Regions from separate parts of the Alkalihalobacillus pseudalcaliphilus genome, predicted to be linked through region 2. Evidence: riboswitches for the same ligand, from Rfam matches in the RefSeq annotation. Region 2 holds a riboswitch; each other region holds the start of a gene.
What was found. A riboswitch is a leader RNA that binds a small molecule or an ion and turns the genes downstream of it on or off. The one in region 2 is predicted to bind thiamine pyrophosphate.

Region 1: another riboswitch for thiamine pyrophosphate. It lies ahead of tenA (thiaminase II); the one in region 2 lies ahead of thiC (phosphomethylpyrimidine synthase ThiC).
Region 3: another riboswitch for thiamine pyrophosphate. It lies ahead of thiT (energy-coupled thiamine transporter ThiT); the one in region 2 lies ahead of thiC (phosphomethylpyrimidine synthase ThiC).

Annotation. Positions count from the first base shown of each region.
Region 1 covers NZ_JAQQWS010000001.1:971,502-977,484, forward strand. Annotated here, with positions in the region: gene PQ479_RS04770 (phosphatidylserine decarboxylase) at 1-130, opposite strand, end outside; gene pssA (CDP-diacylglycerol--serine O-phosphatidyltransferase) at 336-875, shown strand; gene PQ479_RS04780 (HU family DNA-binding protein) at 1,140-1,412, shown strand; TPP riboswitch at 1,659-1,764, shown strand; gene tenA (thiaminase II) at 1,886-2,560, shown strand; gene PQ479_RS04790 (peptidoglycan recognition protein family protein) at 2,628-3,848, opposite strand; gene PQ479_RS04795 (DNA polymerase IV) at 4,172-5,401, shown strand; partial or broken gene PQ479_RS21865 (YolD-like family protein) at 5,398-5,488, shown strand; partial or broken gene PQ479_RS04800 (YolD-like family protein) at 5,509-5,736, shown strand; gene PQ479_RS04805 (DUF2975 domain-containing protein) at 5,846-5,983, shown strand, end outside.
Region 2 covers NZ_JAQQWS010000001.1:217,547-223,529, forward strand. Annotated here, with positions in the region: gene thiC (phosphomethylpyrimidine synthase ThiC) at 1-1,350, opposite strand, end outside; TPP riboswitch at 1,483-1,597, opposite strand; gene PQ479_RS01105 (metallophosphoesterase family protein) at 1,782-2,330, shown strand; partial or broken gene PQ479_RS01110 (ClpX C4-type zinc finger protein) at 2,460-2,573, shown strand; gene PQ479_RS01115 (CGNR zinc finger domain-containing protein) at 2,833-2,982, shown strand; gene PQ479_RS01120 (hypothetical protein) at 3,797-3,919, shown strand; gene PQ479_RS01125 (aminopeptidase) at 4,276-5,529, shown strand; partial or broken gene PQ479_RS01130 (Tn3 family transposase) at 5,790-5,924, opposite strand.
Region 3 covers NZ_JAQQWS010000006.1:152,616-158,598, forward strand. Annotated here, with positions in the region: gene PQ479_RS14020 (YveK family protein) at 1-340, opposite strand, end outside; gene PQ479_RS14025 (hypothetical protein) at 621-980, shown strand; gene PQ479_RS14030 (hypothetical protein) at 977-3,883, shown strand; gene thiT (energy-coupled thiamine transporter ThiT) at 3,990-4,538, opposite strand; TPP riboswitch at 4,616-4,716, opposite strand; gene PQ479_RS14040 (ABC-F family ATP-binding cassette domain-containing protein) at 4,765-5,983, opposite strand, start outside.

The sequences.
Region 1 (5,983 bases), 750 kb from region 2:
TTTGAAATGTTTTAGCAAACGCCGGTATAATGCGTTTACTTATTTTAGATTGAGCAAAACGCATGATTATCTTCGATTGAAAAGGTGAATTACTCAATTCAACAAATATCCTGAACAATTTTTGTTTCAACGACCTGTCCCCCATGTACCTGTAAATATTTTTGGCAATCTTTATCCTTTTAGTAGTGTAAACACCCTGTATATGATAAGATTATACTTTAATAGCGCATGTAAAAAAATGTACCATGATTTATTTTAATATGCGATTTTTTTGAAGGAAGTTTCATAAAGATATAGAACAACCTATGTGATTATTAACTCAAGGAGTGAAATGGATGTTGCTATTACAACGCCTTGACCATACGAAAAAGAAGTTAAAAGGACAAATTGCCAATATCCTGACTCTATTAAATCTTAGTTTAGGTGCATTTGCAATCCTTTTTACGATTCAAGATCAGCTACGACTCGCTTTACTGCTCATTACAATCGCTGCTGTTTTTGATCGTTTAGATGGTGCTGTTGCCCGTAAACTAAATAGTACGTCAGAGTTAGGAAAACAACTGGACTCATTATGCGATATGATTTCTTTTGGCGTAGCTCCAGCCTTATTAATTCATCAAGCGGTCTTATTTGAATTTGGTTTTGCAGGTGCATTTTTTGCGATTGTTTTTATTATTTGTGGTGCGATTCGATTAGCGAAGTTTAATATTACCGAATCTAATGGTTTCTTCTTTGGCCTCCCTATTACAGCTGCCGGTTGTATGTTAACCATTTTAACTCTTCTTGTCGCCTATATTCCGGAATATGTATTTATGCTTTTCACTTTAATCTTAGCTTTTCTTATGATTAGCCCTATGAAAATTCGAAAAATGTAATATGACTTTTTAAGAAGGATTCGTTCTTTATTCGACATTATCACTAAAATATACGAAGAAATGTCAAAAACGGTGAAAATATTGGCTTAATATGAATGATTTTCCTTCGAAAGGCTTGACAGTCATAGGCTTGGAGAGTAAATTGTAAGTGCAGGCTTTAAATCAAGGCAGATTAGCTTGCTATAATGCAGAAATAAGCTTTTGTTTTCTAAAATGATAGAAAATAAGTTTTTTCTAAACAAGGTATGAAAGGGAGTTTTTTTCATGAACAAAACAGACTTAATTAACGCAGTATCAGAGCAAGCAGACCTTTCTAAAAAGGATGCTTCTAAAGCAGTAGACGCAGTATTCGAAAGCATTACTTCAACATTAGTAGAAGGTGGCAAAGTTCAATTAGTTGGCTTTGGTAGTTTCGAAGTACGTGAGCGTTCTGCTCGTAAGGGTCGCAACCCTCAAACAGGTGCTGAAATTGAAATTCCAGCAACTAAGAACCCTGCATTCAAGCCAGGTAAGCAATTAAAAGACGCAGTAAACTAATTACACATATGTAATGAACATTAAATCGAAGCAAAGGATTAACCTCCTTGCTTCGATTTTTTATTTGAAACCGTATCAAGACCTCAGCCGCACATTTTATTTGCTCACTGCATAACCACCTCTTCGATTTACATAGTACCCTACTGCTCTTCCCACTTTTTTACCAACTATTTAGCTGAATGGTCAATCATTTTCATTGCTTGTATATGCATTATATGTTAATTTGAAAGGGATAAATGATATAAGTTCGTTCACTAGGGGTGCGTTTATTTGTGCTGAGAGAGGCTATGAGCCTTAACCCTTTTTACCTGAACTAGATAATACTAGCGGAGGGAAGTGGAAGTAGACAAAAGTATGCACGTTAGCGACGTGTACTTTTCTTACACTTGTTTACAACTCCTCTTCTTTTTAGAGGAGTTTATTTGCGTCGTCGTACGCTCTAGTGACTAGCGAACGAGGAGGATGATGAGAATATGAAATTTTCACAGCGCTTATATGAAGCAGCTAAGCCTATTTGGGAGAAGAGTCATTCACACCCATTCGTACAAGGAATTGGTGATGGAAGTCTCGACATTGAAAAGTTTAAATTTTTTATGTGTCAAGACTACATTTATTTAATCGATTACTCGCGGTTATTTGCTTTAGGTAGCTTAAAAGCTTCAGACTTAACGACTATGCAAGTTTTCGCTAAAATGCTACACGTAACATTAGACGAAGAAATGAGCTTACACAGAGCTTATGCGAAGCGTCTAGGCATATCTGAAGAAGAGCTTGAAGCGACAAAGCCAGCACCGACAACTTTAGCCTACAGCTCTTATATGCTAAACATTGCTCAACGCGGTTCACTAAAAGAACTATTAGCAGCCATTATGCCTTGTACATGGAGTTATTATGAAATTGGTTTGCGTTTAAGTGAAATTCCAGGTGCCCGTGAGCACGAATGGTATGGTGAGTGGATTAGAATGTATGAATCAGATGAATTTGGCGCTGTAGCACAGTGGCAAATTCAATTAATCGATGAATTAACTGCTTCTAGTACGGAAAAAGAATTACAGGAGTTAGAAGAAATTTTCCTCACGACGAGTCGTTTTGAATATATGTTCTGGGATATGTCCTTTGAGCAAACATCATGGCCTATGGAAGATTAACGTTTAATACGTACCGATCAAAAAAAGCTGTTCTAAGGGGATTTCCTTAGAACAGCTTTCATTATGATTAAGAAAATAACCGTCCCCATGTTACAGGGCCTACTTTGCCATCGACAGCTATTCTTTCCTTTCTTTGAAAATCTCGAACCGCTCGCTCCGTATTTGGTCCAAAAATGCCGTCTGCGGTTACCCCTATTTTCCTTTGAACAGCACGCACATCCTCGCCCCTCATATTAGGGCTTCTCAGTGTTAATAATCGTGTATATTTAGGCGTCGCTGGTTGCGCCGGCTTCGGATTATCAATCGCCGTCCATGTCTTTGGACCAACTATACCATCTGCGGTTAAGCCTTGAGCTCGCTGAAAGGTACGTACTCTTTGCTCGGTCGCCGGACCAAAAATACCGTCAGCAGTCGCTCCAGTTGCTCTTTGAACGACTCTAACATCATCGCCACGCATCATAGGTGTTGTATTTCTTAGTGTCCTTCTCTCGGTCCCTCCACCAGATGTCGGAGGTGGCACCGGTGGGGGTGCTGGCTGCTCTTCTAACGCGGCAAGTGCCCTTTCTAAAGCCTTAAAGGTTTGCTCTCCGACGATACCATCAACGGCAATCCCTTGTTTTTGTTGAAATGACCGAACCGCACTTTCTGTCTCTGCACCAAAATCCCCATCTGCTCCAAAACGTGGCAATACTTCACCTAACTTCAACAAGTCTTGCTGCAGTTGACGTACAGCATTACCCTTGCTCCCTCTTCTTAAAATAGTGGCCCCAATTTGTTCACCACCAACGTCAGGTCTAACAATCAAATCGACTTCCTGTGCTTGTCGCACCTGTCCTATAAAAGTTGACCAATCTTTCAAAAGAGTAGCTGGACAGTTTTTCCCCGTCCAATGTTGATGGGGAACTACTCGGTCAATCGGGATTTGATGGGCCCCCATCAAAAACCGAATTAATGTGATGGCATGTTCCCTTGCTTTAGCAAATTGACCATCGCTATTCACACAGATTTCTATACCAATAGACTCTCGATTTCCTTGACCTGTGCCCCCATCCCCTGCATGCCACCCAATCTCATTGGTTGGTAGGTGTTGGTAAATAATTTGTTCATCATCAACCGTATAATGCCAACTTACTGATGTGGATGGATTCTTTACATATGCAGCATGCATACGTGCATTTGCACCATTTCTTCTATTTGCGGTCTCATGGACAGTGATGAAGCGAGCATTCATCCTTGTACCAGGACGATTGCGATTACTTGTCGGGATAAAGTCCTGTCTAATTTCCATACTTATTCCTCCTTAACTAAAGATTTCCTGATATGATTACACATCGCCTTTGTCTTCATGACTTCAAGCGACCTACTAACACTGTATGTCTACTTCATAAAAAAGCTTAGGACAAACAGGAATTTTTTCGTTATTTACTAAATCGAAATCAATATCGTGAATGGGGAATGCTTTTGTATGTTTTGAAAAGACCTTTTCAATTATTTTCTTTATCTCCCTGCTGCAACCCTGTTATAAATTCCACTTTTTCTCATTGCATAACGAACATATTTTCGCATATAATACAAATACGAACATAAGTTCTATGAAAGGGAGGGGTTAAAATGAGGGTTATTTTTTTGATTGATATGCAATCCTTTTATGCATCGATCGAAAAGACACGCTACCCCGAGCAACGTGACAAACCACTTGTCGTATCGGGTGACCCAGCACGGCGTAGTGGCGTTATCCTCGCCGCCTGTCCGATTGCCAAATCCTACGGCATTCAAAACGCAGAACGCTTGTGGGAGGCCGAACAGAAGTGTAAAAATTTATTGATTGTACGCCCACGTATGCAGGACTATGTGGAAGCCTCAATCCAAATAACAGAAATTTTAAAGCAATATACAGACCTCGTCGAGCCATTTTCAATTGATGAACAGTTTTTAGATATCACAGGGAGTCAGCGGCTGTTTGGCACACCGCACCAAATCGCTCAAAAGATTCAAAAACACATTTGGGATCACATGCGTGTACGTGCTCGTATTGGTATCGGTGAGAACAAAGTGCTAGCAAAGATGGCTTGTGACTTATTCGCCAAAAAAAACAAAGATGGGATTTACTGGTTAAAGCAAGACCAACTCGAACAAACCCTATGGCCACTACCTATTGAAAAGCTTTACGGCATCGGTCGACAACGCCTTAAACATTTTCGCAATATGGGGATTCGTACGATTGGTCAATTTGCTCATACCCCCCTTGAGCACTTCAAGAAAAAATGGGGGATACCAGGTCACGTTCTTTGGATGACAGCCCACGGCATCGACTATTCGCCCGTCACCACACGTTCACATGATGGGCAAAAGGCAATTGGTCACGGTATGACTTTGCCACGTGATTATGACAATCTCACAGATATTCGAGTTGTTTTACTCGAACTTTGTGAAGAGGTATGTAGACGAGCACGCTCAAAGGGCGTTCAAGGTGAAACTGTGAGCCTCAGTATTTCTGGTGCAAGTTATGAGCTCCCACAAGGTTTCCACCGCCAACTTAAAATCGAGCAAGCGACCAATATAACCTTAGAACTTTTCCACGCCGCTTGCCAGCTATTAGAGCGCTTTTGGCAGAACTATCCGATTCGTCGCCTAGCCGTCTCGCTCTCGTCTCTTTCAAGCGATCAAGAAATTCAATTAAGCCTTTTCGAACAAAATCGCGATCGGTTGTTAAAAATCGGGTATACCATGGACAAAATCAACAATCGTTACGGAAAAACGACATTAATGCGTGCAACCTCGTTTCTCTCTGCAAGCCAAGCAAAGGATCGAGCCGCTAAAATTGGAGGACATTACCGATGAGTGAACATTTAAAGAGAGGTAATTTATTATGGGAAGGAAGCCGAATGTTTTTACCTGAGCATAAAGAAGCCTTACTTGAGCTAAAAGAAAAAGAGAAGCGACAAGTAAAGCCTGAACTTGATGATCAAGCCTATCACGAAATGGGGATGTACCTTTTAACCGCTCTTAACTATACAATGCCTGTACGTATCCACTATTGGGAACAGCATCGTATGAAAAAAACAGAAGGACTTATTGCCCATGTAGATGAATGGAACAAGCACATTCATCTAGAGACCAATCAACATAAGCAGCGCATTCCTTTCCACGCTTTAACCGAAGTCGAATTTTTATAGTTTTAGAAAACTCCTCACTAAGCTCAGCATTCAAGAATCTTGATATTTTATTGAAAAACGATAAATAACAAGTTATACTAGATAAAACTAGTTTGGTGAGGTGTTTGACTTGCAACATGTATCAACACAGCTACTAAAAGTAGCCATCATTGGTATCGCACTTATCATAGCTGTTCTTGGCGTTTTTTGGCTACCGTGGCAAGCCAACTCGCTTGGTCACGTATACCCTGAATTTTTATATTTGCAA
Region 2 (5,983 bases):
GCATAGCATGGCTGTTCCAAACCAACCTATCATCGCCGCACCGATGGCTGAAGTAATGTGATCGTATCCTGGTGCAATATCGGTAGTCAGTGGTCCAAGAGTATAAAAGGGAGCCTCATCACAGACCTCCATTTGCTTATCGACATTTTCTTTAATCATGTGCATAGGGACATGTCCTGGCCCTTCAACCATAACTTGGACATCATGCTTCCAAGCTAGCTTCGTTAGCTCGCCTAGTGTTTCTAGCTCTGCGAATTGTGCTTCATCATTTGCATCCTTGATAGAGCCAGGCCGAAGACCATCACCAAGAGAAAAGCAAATATCATAAGTTTTCATAATTTCGCAAATTTCTTCGAAGTGAGTATAGAGAAAATTTTCTGTATGATGAGCAAGGCACCACTGAGCCATGATGGAACCACCACGTGAGACAATTCCTGTTTGTCGTTTGGCCGTTAATGGGATATAACGCAAAAGTACACCTGCGTGAATGGTAAAGTAATCGACACCTTGTTCGGCCTGTTCAATTAACGTATCACGATAGACGTCCCAATTCAGCTCCTCAGCAACTCCATTGACTTTTTCTAAAGCTTGATAGATAGGAACAGTTCCCACTGGCACAGGGGAATTTCGGATAATCCATTCGCGAGTTGTATGAATATCCTTTCCTGTGGAAAGATCCATGATGTTATCTGCTCCCCAACGTGTAGCCCATGTCATCTTTTCCACCTCTTTTTCAATGGAAGAAGAGACGGCTGAATTGCCAATATTAGCATTGATTTTTACATGAAAATTACGCCCGATAATCATAGGCTCACTTTCGGGGTGATTAATATTAGCAGGAATAATCGCACGCCCCTCAGCAACTTCCTGACGAACAAAATCGGGATCCATCCCTTCACGAATAGCGATAAATTCCATCTCGGGAGTGATGATTCCTTTTCTTGCATAGTGAAGTTGCGTTACATTTCTATGCTTTTTTGCACGGAGCGGTTTTAAATTTAGCTGAGGAAAAGCTATAACATTAGATTTAGAAGAACTTGTTCGGTAGCCATTATCCTCGGGTTTAATAGTACGACCCGCATATTCCTCTACATCTCCTCGTTCGATAATCCAATTAAATCGTAGTCGAGGAAGTCCTTTTTGAATATCAATCGTTGCATTTTTATCCGTATATAAACCACTTGAATCATAGACACGCAGTGGAGGATTGGTCTCTTCCCCAAAAGCACCTGTTGTTGAGCTTTGTTCAATCTCCCTCATCGGTACTAAGAGATCCGAGCGACTTCCCTCCACATACACTTTTGTACTCCCAGAAAAACTTGACATCCATTCAACATTCACATCTTTCATAGAATATCTCTCCTTTTTTAATGTAATAAAAAGGACACATCTATCCCATTTTTAGCATGAAAAAGCCGAGTCTTTTAAAAGACCCGGCTAAGCTAGTATACATAAATAGACGGCATTTTTATGCCATCCCATTTTTGCAGACGCTAACTTCCCCACGCTGGTATGAGCCAGATCAGGTCCTGAGGGTTAAGAAACGTCATCGTGTTTCTCTCTCAGCCCAACTCAATGGACACCCCTAGTTTATTACTATTTAATTCATACATAGACTAGTTTAAACAATATCATGAAACTTGTAAAGAAGTTCCCCAAAAAACGGTCTCTTATAAGGAATTGAATAAAATGAGGAAATCGAAGTGGGGAAGATTCAAAAAAGGAAAAATTAGACAGTCTGTAGAATGGTTAATTTAAATATATAAGGAAGGTGAAAATAATTGAAATTAGCTGTTATTTATGATATTCATGGAAATTACCATGCTTTAGACGCGGTTTTTCGTGAGATCGAAAAAGAGAATATAGATAAAGTAATTGTAGGAGGCGACCTAGCGTGGGGTCCCCAGCCGAGGAAGGTCATAGATACACTCTTTATAAGGAAGGAAGATTTTATTTTTATAATGGGTAACAGTGATAGAGAGATATTCGAACAATATAGAAGTCAAAATAATTTAGGTGGTATGGTTGGCGAATTAAACCAATGGTGTATAGAACAACTTACGAAAGAGCAAATAGAATGGATGGGTACTTTTAAGTTTTCTCATGTAGAAGAAGGAGTACTTTTTATACATGGTTCGCCTAGAGAAGATATAGAGGCGATTCGGATTGATACCCCAGAAGAAGACGTTTATGAGATGGTTAAAGAAACAGAACAATCAACTATTATCTATGGTCACACTCACATTCAATTCAAGAGGAATATTTATTCAAAGAAAGTAATTAACGCTGGAAGTGTTGGACTTCAAAGCAGGGCTAAGGGGGCTTGTTGAATAGTATTAGATTTATGGATTCCTCCAATATAAGATTTAGCTAAATAGGATCTTATGGGAGGTACTATATGAGTATTGATTTTCATAGAAAAAGAATAAGAATAGCTACAAGCGTCTACTTGTTCATTCTGTCGAAAAGATAAAGAAGAAGTAGGAGAGTTAGCTTTAGGGCCAGGAGTTTCTATATGTGGCCATTGTTTAGAATTTGGTGCAGAAGTAATTAAATCTAATTCATTAAAATAGCTTGCTTATAAAAATTATGAAGGTGAAAATCCTTATTTTGGGTATTTATAAAAGGAGTTATTCAGTTATTGATTTTAAGGGCACTATTCGAAGTAAAGAATAAGTTATGACTTTCAACTAGTAAGTGAAGCAACCACCATATTTACCTTTTTTATAAATATGCGTTTGGAATGAATTTATAAGATTTTTATGTTTCTGTATGAGAGTCAATCAACCGGATCAAAAGGGTGGTAAAAGGGTTTGAGATAGATAATTTTGTTTGTGGCATAGAAATAGGGTATGCTCAGCATCAGACTTCCAGTGTGTTTTTGTTGATTACTCTCGTCCTGGTACTGGGAAATGGTGCTCAATGAAGGCATGTGGTAATAGAGCGAAGAATAAAGCTTTTAAGGAAAGAAACAAGAAATAAACATATTAATTGGAGCCATTTAGTATTTTTTCTAGGGTTTACTTGAAAAAAAGCCGAGTTCCTCCTAATCGAAGGAGTCGGCTTTTCTTGTATTTATTTAGTTTTATTATTGTATTTGAATGTATATTCTTTATTGTCCATTCAATCATCTGTTTCTGTACTAGAAAATGTTCGTTATAAATGGTTAGTAGCGCTTTTTTATTCGTTGCTTGTTTGATTTTAATAACTAAAAGGGGTTTAGTGTGAAAGGCCCTTTATGCTAAGTTCCGTATCATATTAAATGCTTTTTTGGGCGTAAACATATATTCAGCCAGATTGAATAAATCTTCTTCAGCGATGATTAAAACTTTAGAGAACTTTTTGAAGAAATCTTTATAACGAATAGAATAGTCGCTATCCATATTTAGTTCGTTATAAATGGTTTCTGTACAGATTTAGCACCCTCAACGATTCGTAAAGGGCTTAATCACCTTGTCGATTTACGAATGGTCTACCAGGATGACCGTAAGCGTAATCGCCGTTATTTTCACTATAATTGATATGAGCGATGAATGGATAGTAAGAACACAACCTTTACTGTTAGAGAGGTGGTGTTCTTTATCTATGTTTGTATATCAAGGGTTTGAGAGGCGTCCGAACAGAGAACGTATGGTGTTCTCATGCGTTTAGAAAGTCCATAAAAAGGATTGGTATTGGTTTAAAAAGGGAATTTAGATACTTGTGAATGGGTCTCGGTCATGTGAGAATAATAGATAAGTAAAAATAGATGGTTCTTGAGGTTAGTGGCAATCCCTTCAGGAAGGAGGGATGTCATATGTCTGAATTTGAAGCACTTGAATTAATGATTACCGTTGCAACCAATGCTGTTATGTACACCATTGCACTCGTGACGCTAGTGATTGCCATTGTGCTTCTGATTAAAGACAAATATCCCTAGAGCTCACAATTCGTAAGGTTATTGTTGTCTTTGGAGATCTGCCCCTAACGTCATAAGGAAAAGAGCTTTCCTTGTTATAGGATAGCCAAATTAGTAGTCTTTCTTTTTTAATCCAATCATTTAACGGTTGCATTTCAAACTCTTCTTCAATAATCATGCCTGATTGAAATATGAGTTCACCTGACTCTTTCTTGTTGAGTTCTTTAAGTGTTTAAGGTAGCCAGACTTTTTTTCTCTCATCATAAGTAGGTCAACTATTTTACTGTTTATTCTGACTTCAGATTAGTTGGTATAATGGAAATATGACTAAATAAATTATGAGCATTAATATACCTTAGTTAGGAGTTGAGTGTGTGATGATTAAAAGTAAATATGAGCTTGTTAGTGATGAACAGTTGAAAAAGTATGCAGAGCTTGCTGTAGTGGCGGGTGTAAATGTGCAAAATAATCAATTAGTCATTATTCATAGTGACATAGAAAATGTTACATTTGCACGTCTAATCCAAATAGCAGCCTATGATACGGGTGCTTCAAATGTGGTTATTGATTGGACCGATGAACAGTCTACCAAAGAATTTTTTTTACATGCAGCAGATGATGCCATCGATCACTTTCCTGACTGGCAGGCTGCCCGCTTTAGGGAGTGGGATAATGCGGGTGCTGCTTACATCCGTATAATTTCTGAAAACGTAAATGTCTTTAAGGGGGTTTCTGAAAAACGAATAAATCGCTTCCAGAAGACCTCACGCAGCAAGTTGAAGGATCATTACGCAAAGATTAGATCCCATGAGGTACGCTGGTGTATTCTAGCTGTCCCGTGCTTTACCTGGGCATCTAAAGTATTTCCTTACTTAAGTAAAGAGGAAGCTATGCAATCATTATGGCAATTAATATTAAAAGGGGCTCGGGCAGATGGGGGAAATCCTATAGAAGATTGGGAAAGTCATGACAGAGCCTTCATGTCTCGGAAAAGATTCCTTAATGATAGCCAGTTTGAAGCCCTGCATTTTACGAATAGCCAAGGAACGGATTTATTAGTCGGTATGCCTAAAAATCACCTCTATATCGGTGGGGGTGTTAAAGATAAAAAGGGAGTACAGTTCTTTCCGAACATTCCCACGGAAGAAATATTTTCTGCCCCCCATAAAAATAAGGTAAAGGGCAAATTAGTAGCCACTAAACCGCTTATCTATGGGGGAAGTGTCATCGATAATTTTTACCTAAGCTTCAAAGATGGACGGATTATTGACTACTATGCTGCCACTGGGCAAAAAGCGTTACAAAGTCTCATCGAAACAGATGAAGGTTCATATTATCTAGGTGAAATTGCCTTGGTTCCTAACAACTCTCCTCTTTCTAAGACAGATACTCTCTTTTACAACACCTTGTTTGATGAAAATACGGCATGCCATATTGGAATCGGAAATGCTTCTCCTTCTAACCTTCAAAATGGCAACAACCTATCGGAAGAAGAATTGAAGGAAGCAGGCCTAAATACGTCACTCCTGTTAGTCAATGTGACATTTGGTACCGACGATATGAAAGTAGTAGGAATTAAAGAAGACGGAACTAACGTATTACTGATGCAAGGCGGGGACTTCCAATTCTAGTTTAATAAATGAAGCTGCTGAAGGAGTCAGGGTGGGTCTGTTAGAAGGATTTCATTAGCTTTATGAGGAAGTAGTTTTTTAATACATTTAAATTAGAGTTTATAGGAGTATAGCCAACATTTTGTCATAAAACCCACGTTAAGACAATAAATGAAAAAATATAAGCTGATATCACCAATGCTAAGGAGATATCAGCATAATTTTTATATCGTTAAAGGTCTTAATTCATTTGATTTGGGTACTTTTTTGGAATCAAATGATTATTCTCCAAGTATAATTATATGTGCCCAATCCAATGGGGAAATGTGAGGTAATAACTCCTCTTTTAATAAGCCCTTTTCTTTTAATATCTTTGTAGCCTCTGTGAGAAAAACGGTATTCCAAACTGTAAAAGCAAAATACTCTAATTAGAACAATCCTTGATTATAAATCGTTCTTTAATAACAATAACTTT
Region 3 (5,983 bases), on a different contig from region 2:
CTAGTACAGTTAACGTAACAATTCTTGAATTATCAACTCGACCAACTTGAATTTGATTTGTAAGAGTTTGAACAGATTGTGATAGAGATAATTCCTCAATTACCTTCTCTAAAATCGGTGGCTCTTTAATAAATACAATCAGCGTCTCGAAGTATTCAGTATTATCATGAATTAATAACCTTGCCGTTGATTCATAAATAGGAATAGGTTTGTTCAATTGCTGGTAGATCGTCGCAAGTGAAGTTATTAGAACTGCAAAAATGATAATGATCCATAGCCTTTTCTTCAGTACATCTACTATCTTTTTAATCTCCATTTCTTTTGTTTTACCTGACTCCACCATGATCACCTTCTATATACCGTTCTTTTTAAAGAACGTTTTATTTTAAAAAAATAACATACAAATGCTATAAATACGTTTTCTTCATCCTAAATTGATTTAATACATTCATATTAGTTCTTTATAAAGAATATGTCAATTGTTATTTTAGAAGTCCAAATTTCCTCATCACTTTTCATTATACTAATGATATGCCGTTTCCATTTTATACAGAATGAATAAACTATAGAATCACATTTCAAATATAGGATTAGATGATTTCGAAAGGAGTTCAAAAGCCATGCTCTTCCATTTAAAACAAGGTGATTTACGCACACCTTTGCTTTTTCAAGCTTCACAACAATTAGATATAGACCTTACCTTTTCTAAAATACATTTTATAATGACAGATCAATACGCTAAAAGAATCATTATCGATGAAATCGCTACATTAATTGAAACTGAAACACTATCTTATACTTTTAAACAAGGTCAGACCGATGAAGTAGGTTTATTTTTAGGAGAATTCGAGATTCACCATATTAATAATACAATCGAGAATTTTCCTAGAGATGGGTATATCACTATCGTCATCCATCCTTCATTACGCTCTAACGGTTTTACTCCATCTTTAATAATTGATGGAGGAGTTTTCAAGTGAACAAAAAAATATTAATAAAAAGAGGCCTAAGACAAGATTTACCGATATTAGACGTGGGGGAATTTGGATTTTGTATTGACACTACCGAACTGTTCATTGGAAGCGATTCGGGTAACATTCTTATAAGCAACAAAGGTGATCACATATCCCCCTCTTCTTTAAATGGTCATTTAAATGTTAATGGCATAGAGATATCCATTTACGATGACTCAGAATTAGTAGATATGATTCACACGAAAATTGACCCACAAGCATTGGAACCCTATGTTAAAGATGAACTGCTAGAACATTTATTAGCTGCAAAAGTTGATATCAATGACTTAGAACTTTTGATCGGAGAATTTAAAGATTCTTTAAATAATAAATCGGAAAAAATACACCACCACGCCATTCAGGATATTACTCATTTAGAAGATGTTCTAAGTTCTAAAATCGATAAGACTGATATCATGCCTGTCTCTAACTCTTATGTAATCGATTTAGTAACTTGGGGAATTACAGAAGGAATACCAAATAAACCATATACTCAAGCCGATTTTGAAATGGCAGATACTAACATTCAGGGAATTAATGCTGCTTTAGTAGAAGCTTCCTTAAAAGGTTACACCCATGTTGCCATGCCTAAAGGAAGCTACGCGATTTGTTACCCTAGAACGATTGAACTTCATAGTCACATGACTTTTCATTTGAATCGGTCGACATTTAAAGTGATTTATGACTCTGATCAACGTTCTCCATTTGATCAAAGGTCAGGAAATGACTTCTATAATTTTATAGGTAATAGTTTTACATTTGATCATGTAACGAACTCACATCTGTTAGGTGGTACAATCATTGGCTGCAAGGCCGACCGTAGCTTTTTATCTGATAATGAAAGAAGACAAGAGCAATCCTATGGGGTAATTCTAAAACGCGGAAGTAATCATTGCTCTGTTAAGCATTGTACGATTCGTGATTATATGGGCGACAATATATCTATTAGAAGTGATGCTGCCAGGACATTAACGGAGTTTAACATGAATTTGACCCAACATGCGGTTGATAACAAAGGAAACCTTTTTCATTCCACTCAAAACTTAACATCACGGTTTATTACGATTGATAACGGCCAATTTAACTCTTTTATCATTAGTGGTTTCGGTTATGTGAGACACACTTCAATTAACACTAAAGTCGTGAACATTCACTTTTATTCAGAAAAAGAGGACTATATTCGCTCGTTATTTAAAAGAAAAGTGTATACGCCTATTACGATTCCAATAGGTGCTCAAAAAATAAGATTAGAATTCCTCAATGAAACAAACCCAGCAAAAAATATGAATATAACAATAGGTTGGGGCTTAATCCCTTGCTATAATATGGTCGAGCATAATGAAGTTTATAATGGACATAGAGGTGGAATTACGTTAGGTGGCAATTATAATGTCATTCAGCACAATATAATACGAGATAATGGATTCAATTTTTACGATGGGAAGCCTCTATTTTTTGACTCAACTAGGTATGGCATTAACCAAGAAGACTTTTATGGCGATCATTGTGTGATTCGAAATAACCTTATCTATAATACAAACCACGGGATATTAATTGGCTGTTATTCGATCCAAATCGAGCACAATCATATTTATAATGTCAACTCTATCGCTATTAATATTTATACGACTGCTTATGCAGGAATCTCCAACAACTATATATATAACTGCAAAAATACGGTTGGCTTAATGGATGCCAACTTTGAAAATTCACACGTGTATATAAGAAATAATTATTTCCAAGGTGGTACAACTCAATTAGTAGGAAATCATTATGATGTCTTTGTAACTGGGAATTCCTTTATTGAACCCGATAATATCATTCTAAAAGATTCTAATCGCTCCGTTTTTCGAGGGAATCATATTAGTTATTCAAGCTTTTATCAAGGTATTAGTCAATTAATTGTTAACAAAATAGAAGAATGTAGTTTTGAAATGAAGGGTGAACAAAGAGAAATAATTTTTCAATCTTATGAGCATTATAGGTGTTACTACAAAAATATAATCATTAATAGTTCAACACGTCAAAGTAGAAGTTTAGTAGAAAAAGTCGCTTTTAACCACGCAACCTTTGAGGAATGTCAAATAAAAAACCATATCTATAACCAAAAACAACGGATAGTTACTGTATCTAACAGTTCCTTCATAAATAGTGGATTAAATATTGGTAATATTAATTCCGAAAATGAGCATCCGAATATCTTTGTGAATAAATGTGATTTTAAATTAGTTTCCATTAATCAACTACTCGTTACTGACATTAATAGAGAGAAAGGCTTCGGTATCGTAGAAATAAAAAACTCTCACATAAACATCGAAAACCCTACTTTCCAATCTCTTATTCGAACAAACTTTACCGTAGTGCCATCCGTTTTGAAAGTTGCTTTTAAACATTGTACCATTAAAAATTCAAGTGCTCAGCCAACAATCGCTCTTCCCCTTTATAATCATCAAAAAAGCTTAATAGCATTTATTTTCTCTAATAACGATCTTATAGGTTTCCACCCTCCAAATCCTGAACGCCTTTTAATTACCTATGATCCTGTTACACATAGTCCTGTCGAACCATTCTCAGGTAGCTTTCAAATTACTGATATCATTTATCATGCAAATCCGATGCCTGGAGGTTATGTCGGTTGGGTTTGTATAAAATCAGGAATTGCTAGTCAAAAAGAATGGCACCCTAACCATTCCTATGAGATGAACGATATTATTTTTTATCAAAACCAAATATACAAATGCATAAAAGCTGGAATAAGTGGCGACTTGGGTCCTAGACATGATAACGGCAGCTCTACAGATAACACAATCATTTGGGAATATATTGGCACAAAAGCAATCTTCCGACCATTTGGTTTTATCGAAAAATAAATACAATCATTGATTTTTCTCTTAAAGTATTTAAGCAAGATGTCATGTCTATGCATAAAAAAAGCTCGTAAGCGGTTGAATTCAATCACTTACGAGCCTTTTGCTTTTATAAAGTTGGTTTTACTTTAAAAAACTGTGGATAATTCTTTGAGATGATTAAAAGTGGAATGAGTGTAATAATCATTTGTGGGACAAGATAAGAAGCATTATATGCAGCTGAGTAAATATAGTCATTCCAGCCATCTGGTGTGAATTCTGCAAAATAAACGACACCTGAAGTGAAATGTGCCATGAATCGTAATAATGTCCCTAGTAATATTCCTAACACAATAACAGATAAATTAGGAACTTGCCTCTTCCTTACAAATACACCTGCAAGACCAATTAATGCAAAAGCAACTGGATAATCTAATACAAATTGAATCGGATGGAAAATACTAGCTCCCGATAATAAACCAGTAAAACCAGCTATTAACCCCGTTAACACCCCTACCTTCCAACCATGGCGAAATGCCACTAAAAATAGCGGAATCATCTCAAAAGATATGGACCCACCATTTGCCCATAAGGCGTTGATTTTTACAAAACTTAAGGCCGTTGCCAAACCTGCCATAATCGCAATCTCAATCATGAGATATAATCTTTTTCTATCCAAAATAAAAACATCCCCTCTTTAATTAACCACAAGGAGATGTCATTTGTCATAAACGTATTAAGGCATACTTAATTAACAAAATCCGTCTACCACTTCCCTACGCTAGTTTAAACTAGATCAGGTTCTAAGAGTTAAGGCATTCGCCTCTCTCAGTCAAAAGACACCCCTAGTGGTTCTTATATTTTTTTACATTGTAACATAATTTCCGTTAGACGAACAGCCTTTATTAAGAATTAGCATTGATTTCCTCAATAAGTATTGATAACTGCTCCCACCGCTCCATCGCTGCTTCAAGCTGTTCGTTTTTTTGTTTTTGCTCCTCTAATAAATCCGCAATCACCGTGTAATCACTACCAGCCACAGCAATTTTTTGCTCAATTTCCAGCAGCTCTGTTTCTAGCGACTCAATTTTACCTTCAATGGTTTCCCACTCTTTTTGTTCGTTATAGGAAAGCTTCTTTTTCGTTTTCTTCAAATCTACCTCAATAGCTTTGGATACTTGTTTTTTTTCCTCGATAACTTGTTGTTTCTCTACATCCGTTTTTTCTAAATAATCACTATAGGTTCCATAGAATGATGAAACATGACCATGACCATCAAAGACTAGAAGTTGATCAACAACTCGGTCTAAAAAATATCGATCATGGGATACCGTTACAACAACACCTGGAAATTGGTCTAAATAATCTTCTAAAACAGATAATGTTTCCGTATCTAAATCATTTGTAGGTTCATCTAAAAAGAGCACATTCGGTTCTCCCATTAAAACTCTAAGTAGATACAGGCGTCTCTTCTCCCCACCTGATAGACGGTGAATATACGTCCATTGCATGGAACGTGGAAACAAAAAGCGTTCAAGCATTTGCTCTGCTGTTATAATCGTTCCATCCTTTGTATAGACAATTTCAGCTACTTGTTTAATATATTCAATGACTTTTAGCTCTCCATTAATCTCTTCATCTTCCTGTGTATAATAACCGATATCGACGGTTTCACCAACTATAACTTCGCCTGAATTGATCTTACGTCTATCAGCCATTATATTTAATAAAGTTGATTTCCCGCTACCATTAGGACCGATAATCCCTAAACGTTGTCCTTTTACTAGTAAGTAATCAAAGTTAGATAATAGCTGCTTTTGATCAATTGCATAACTAATTGACTTAAGTTCAATGACATCTTTTCCTAAACGTTTAGAACCGATAGAAAAATCAAAATCACGTTGCTCTCTTTTAAAGCCTTGCTCTTTCAAATCATGTACTCGGTCTATTCTAGCTTTTTGTTTCGTTGTTCTTGCCTTCGCTCCTCGCCGTAGCCATGCTAACTCGCACCTTAATATATTTTGTCTTTTTGCCTCATGCTGTACTTCTAATGTTTCGCGCTCTGCTTTTTTTTCTAGATAGACCTCATAATTGCCTTCATACCGGAACAAACGTCCATGATCG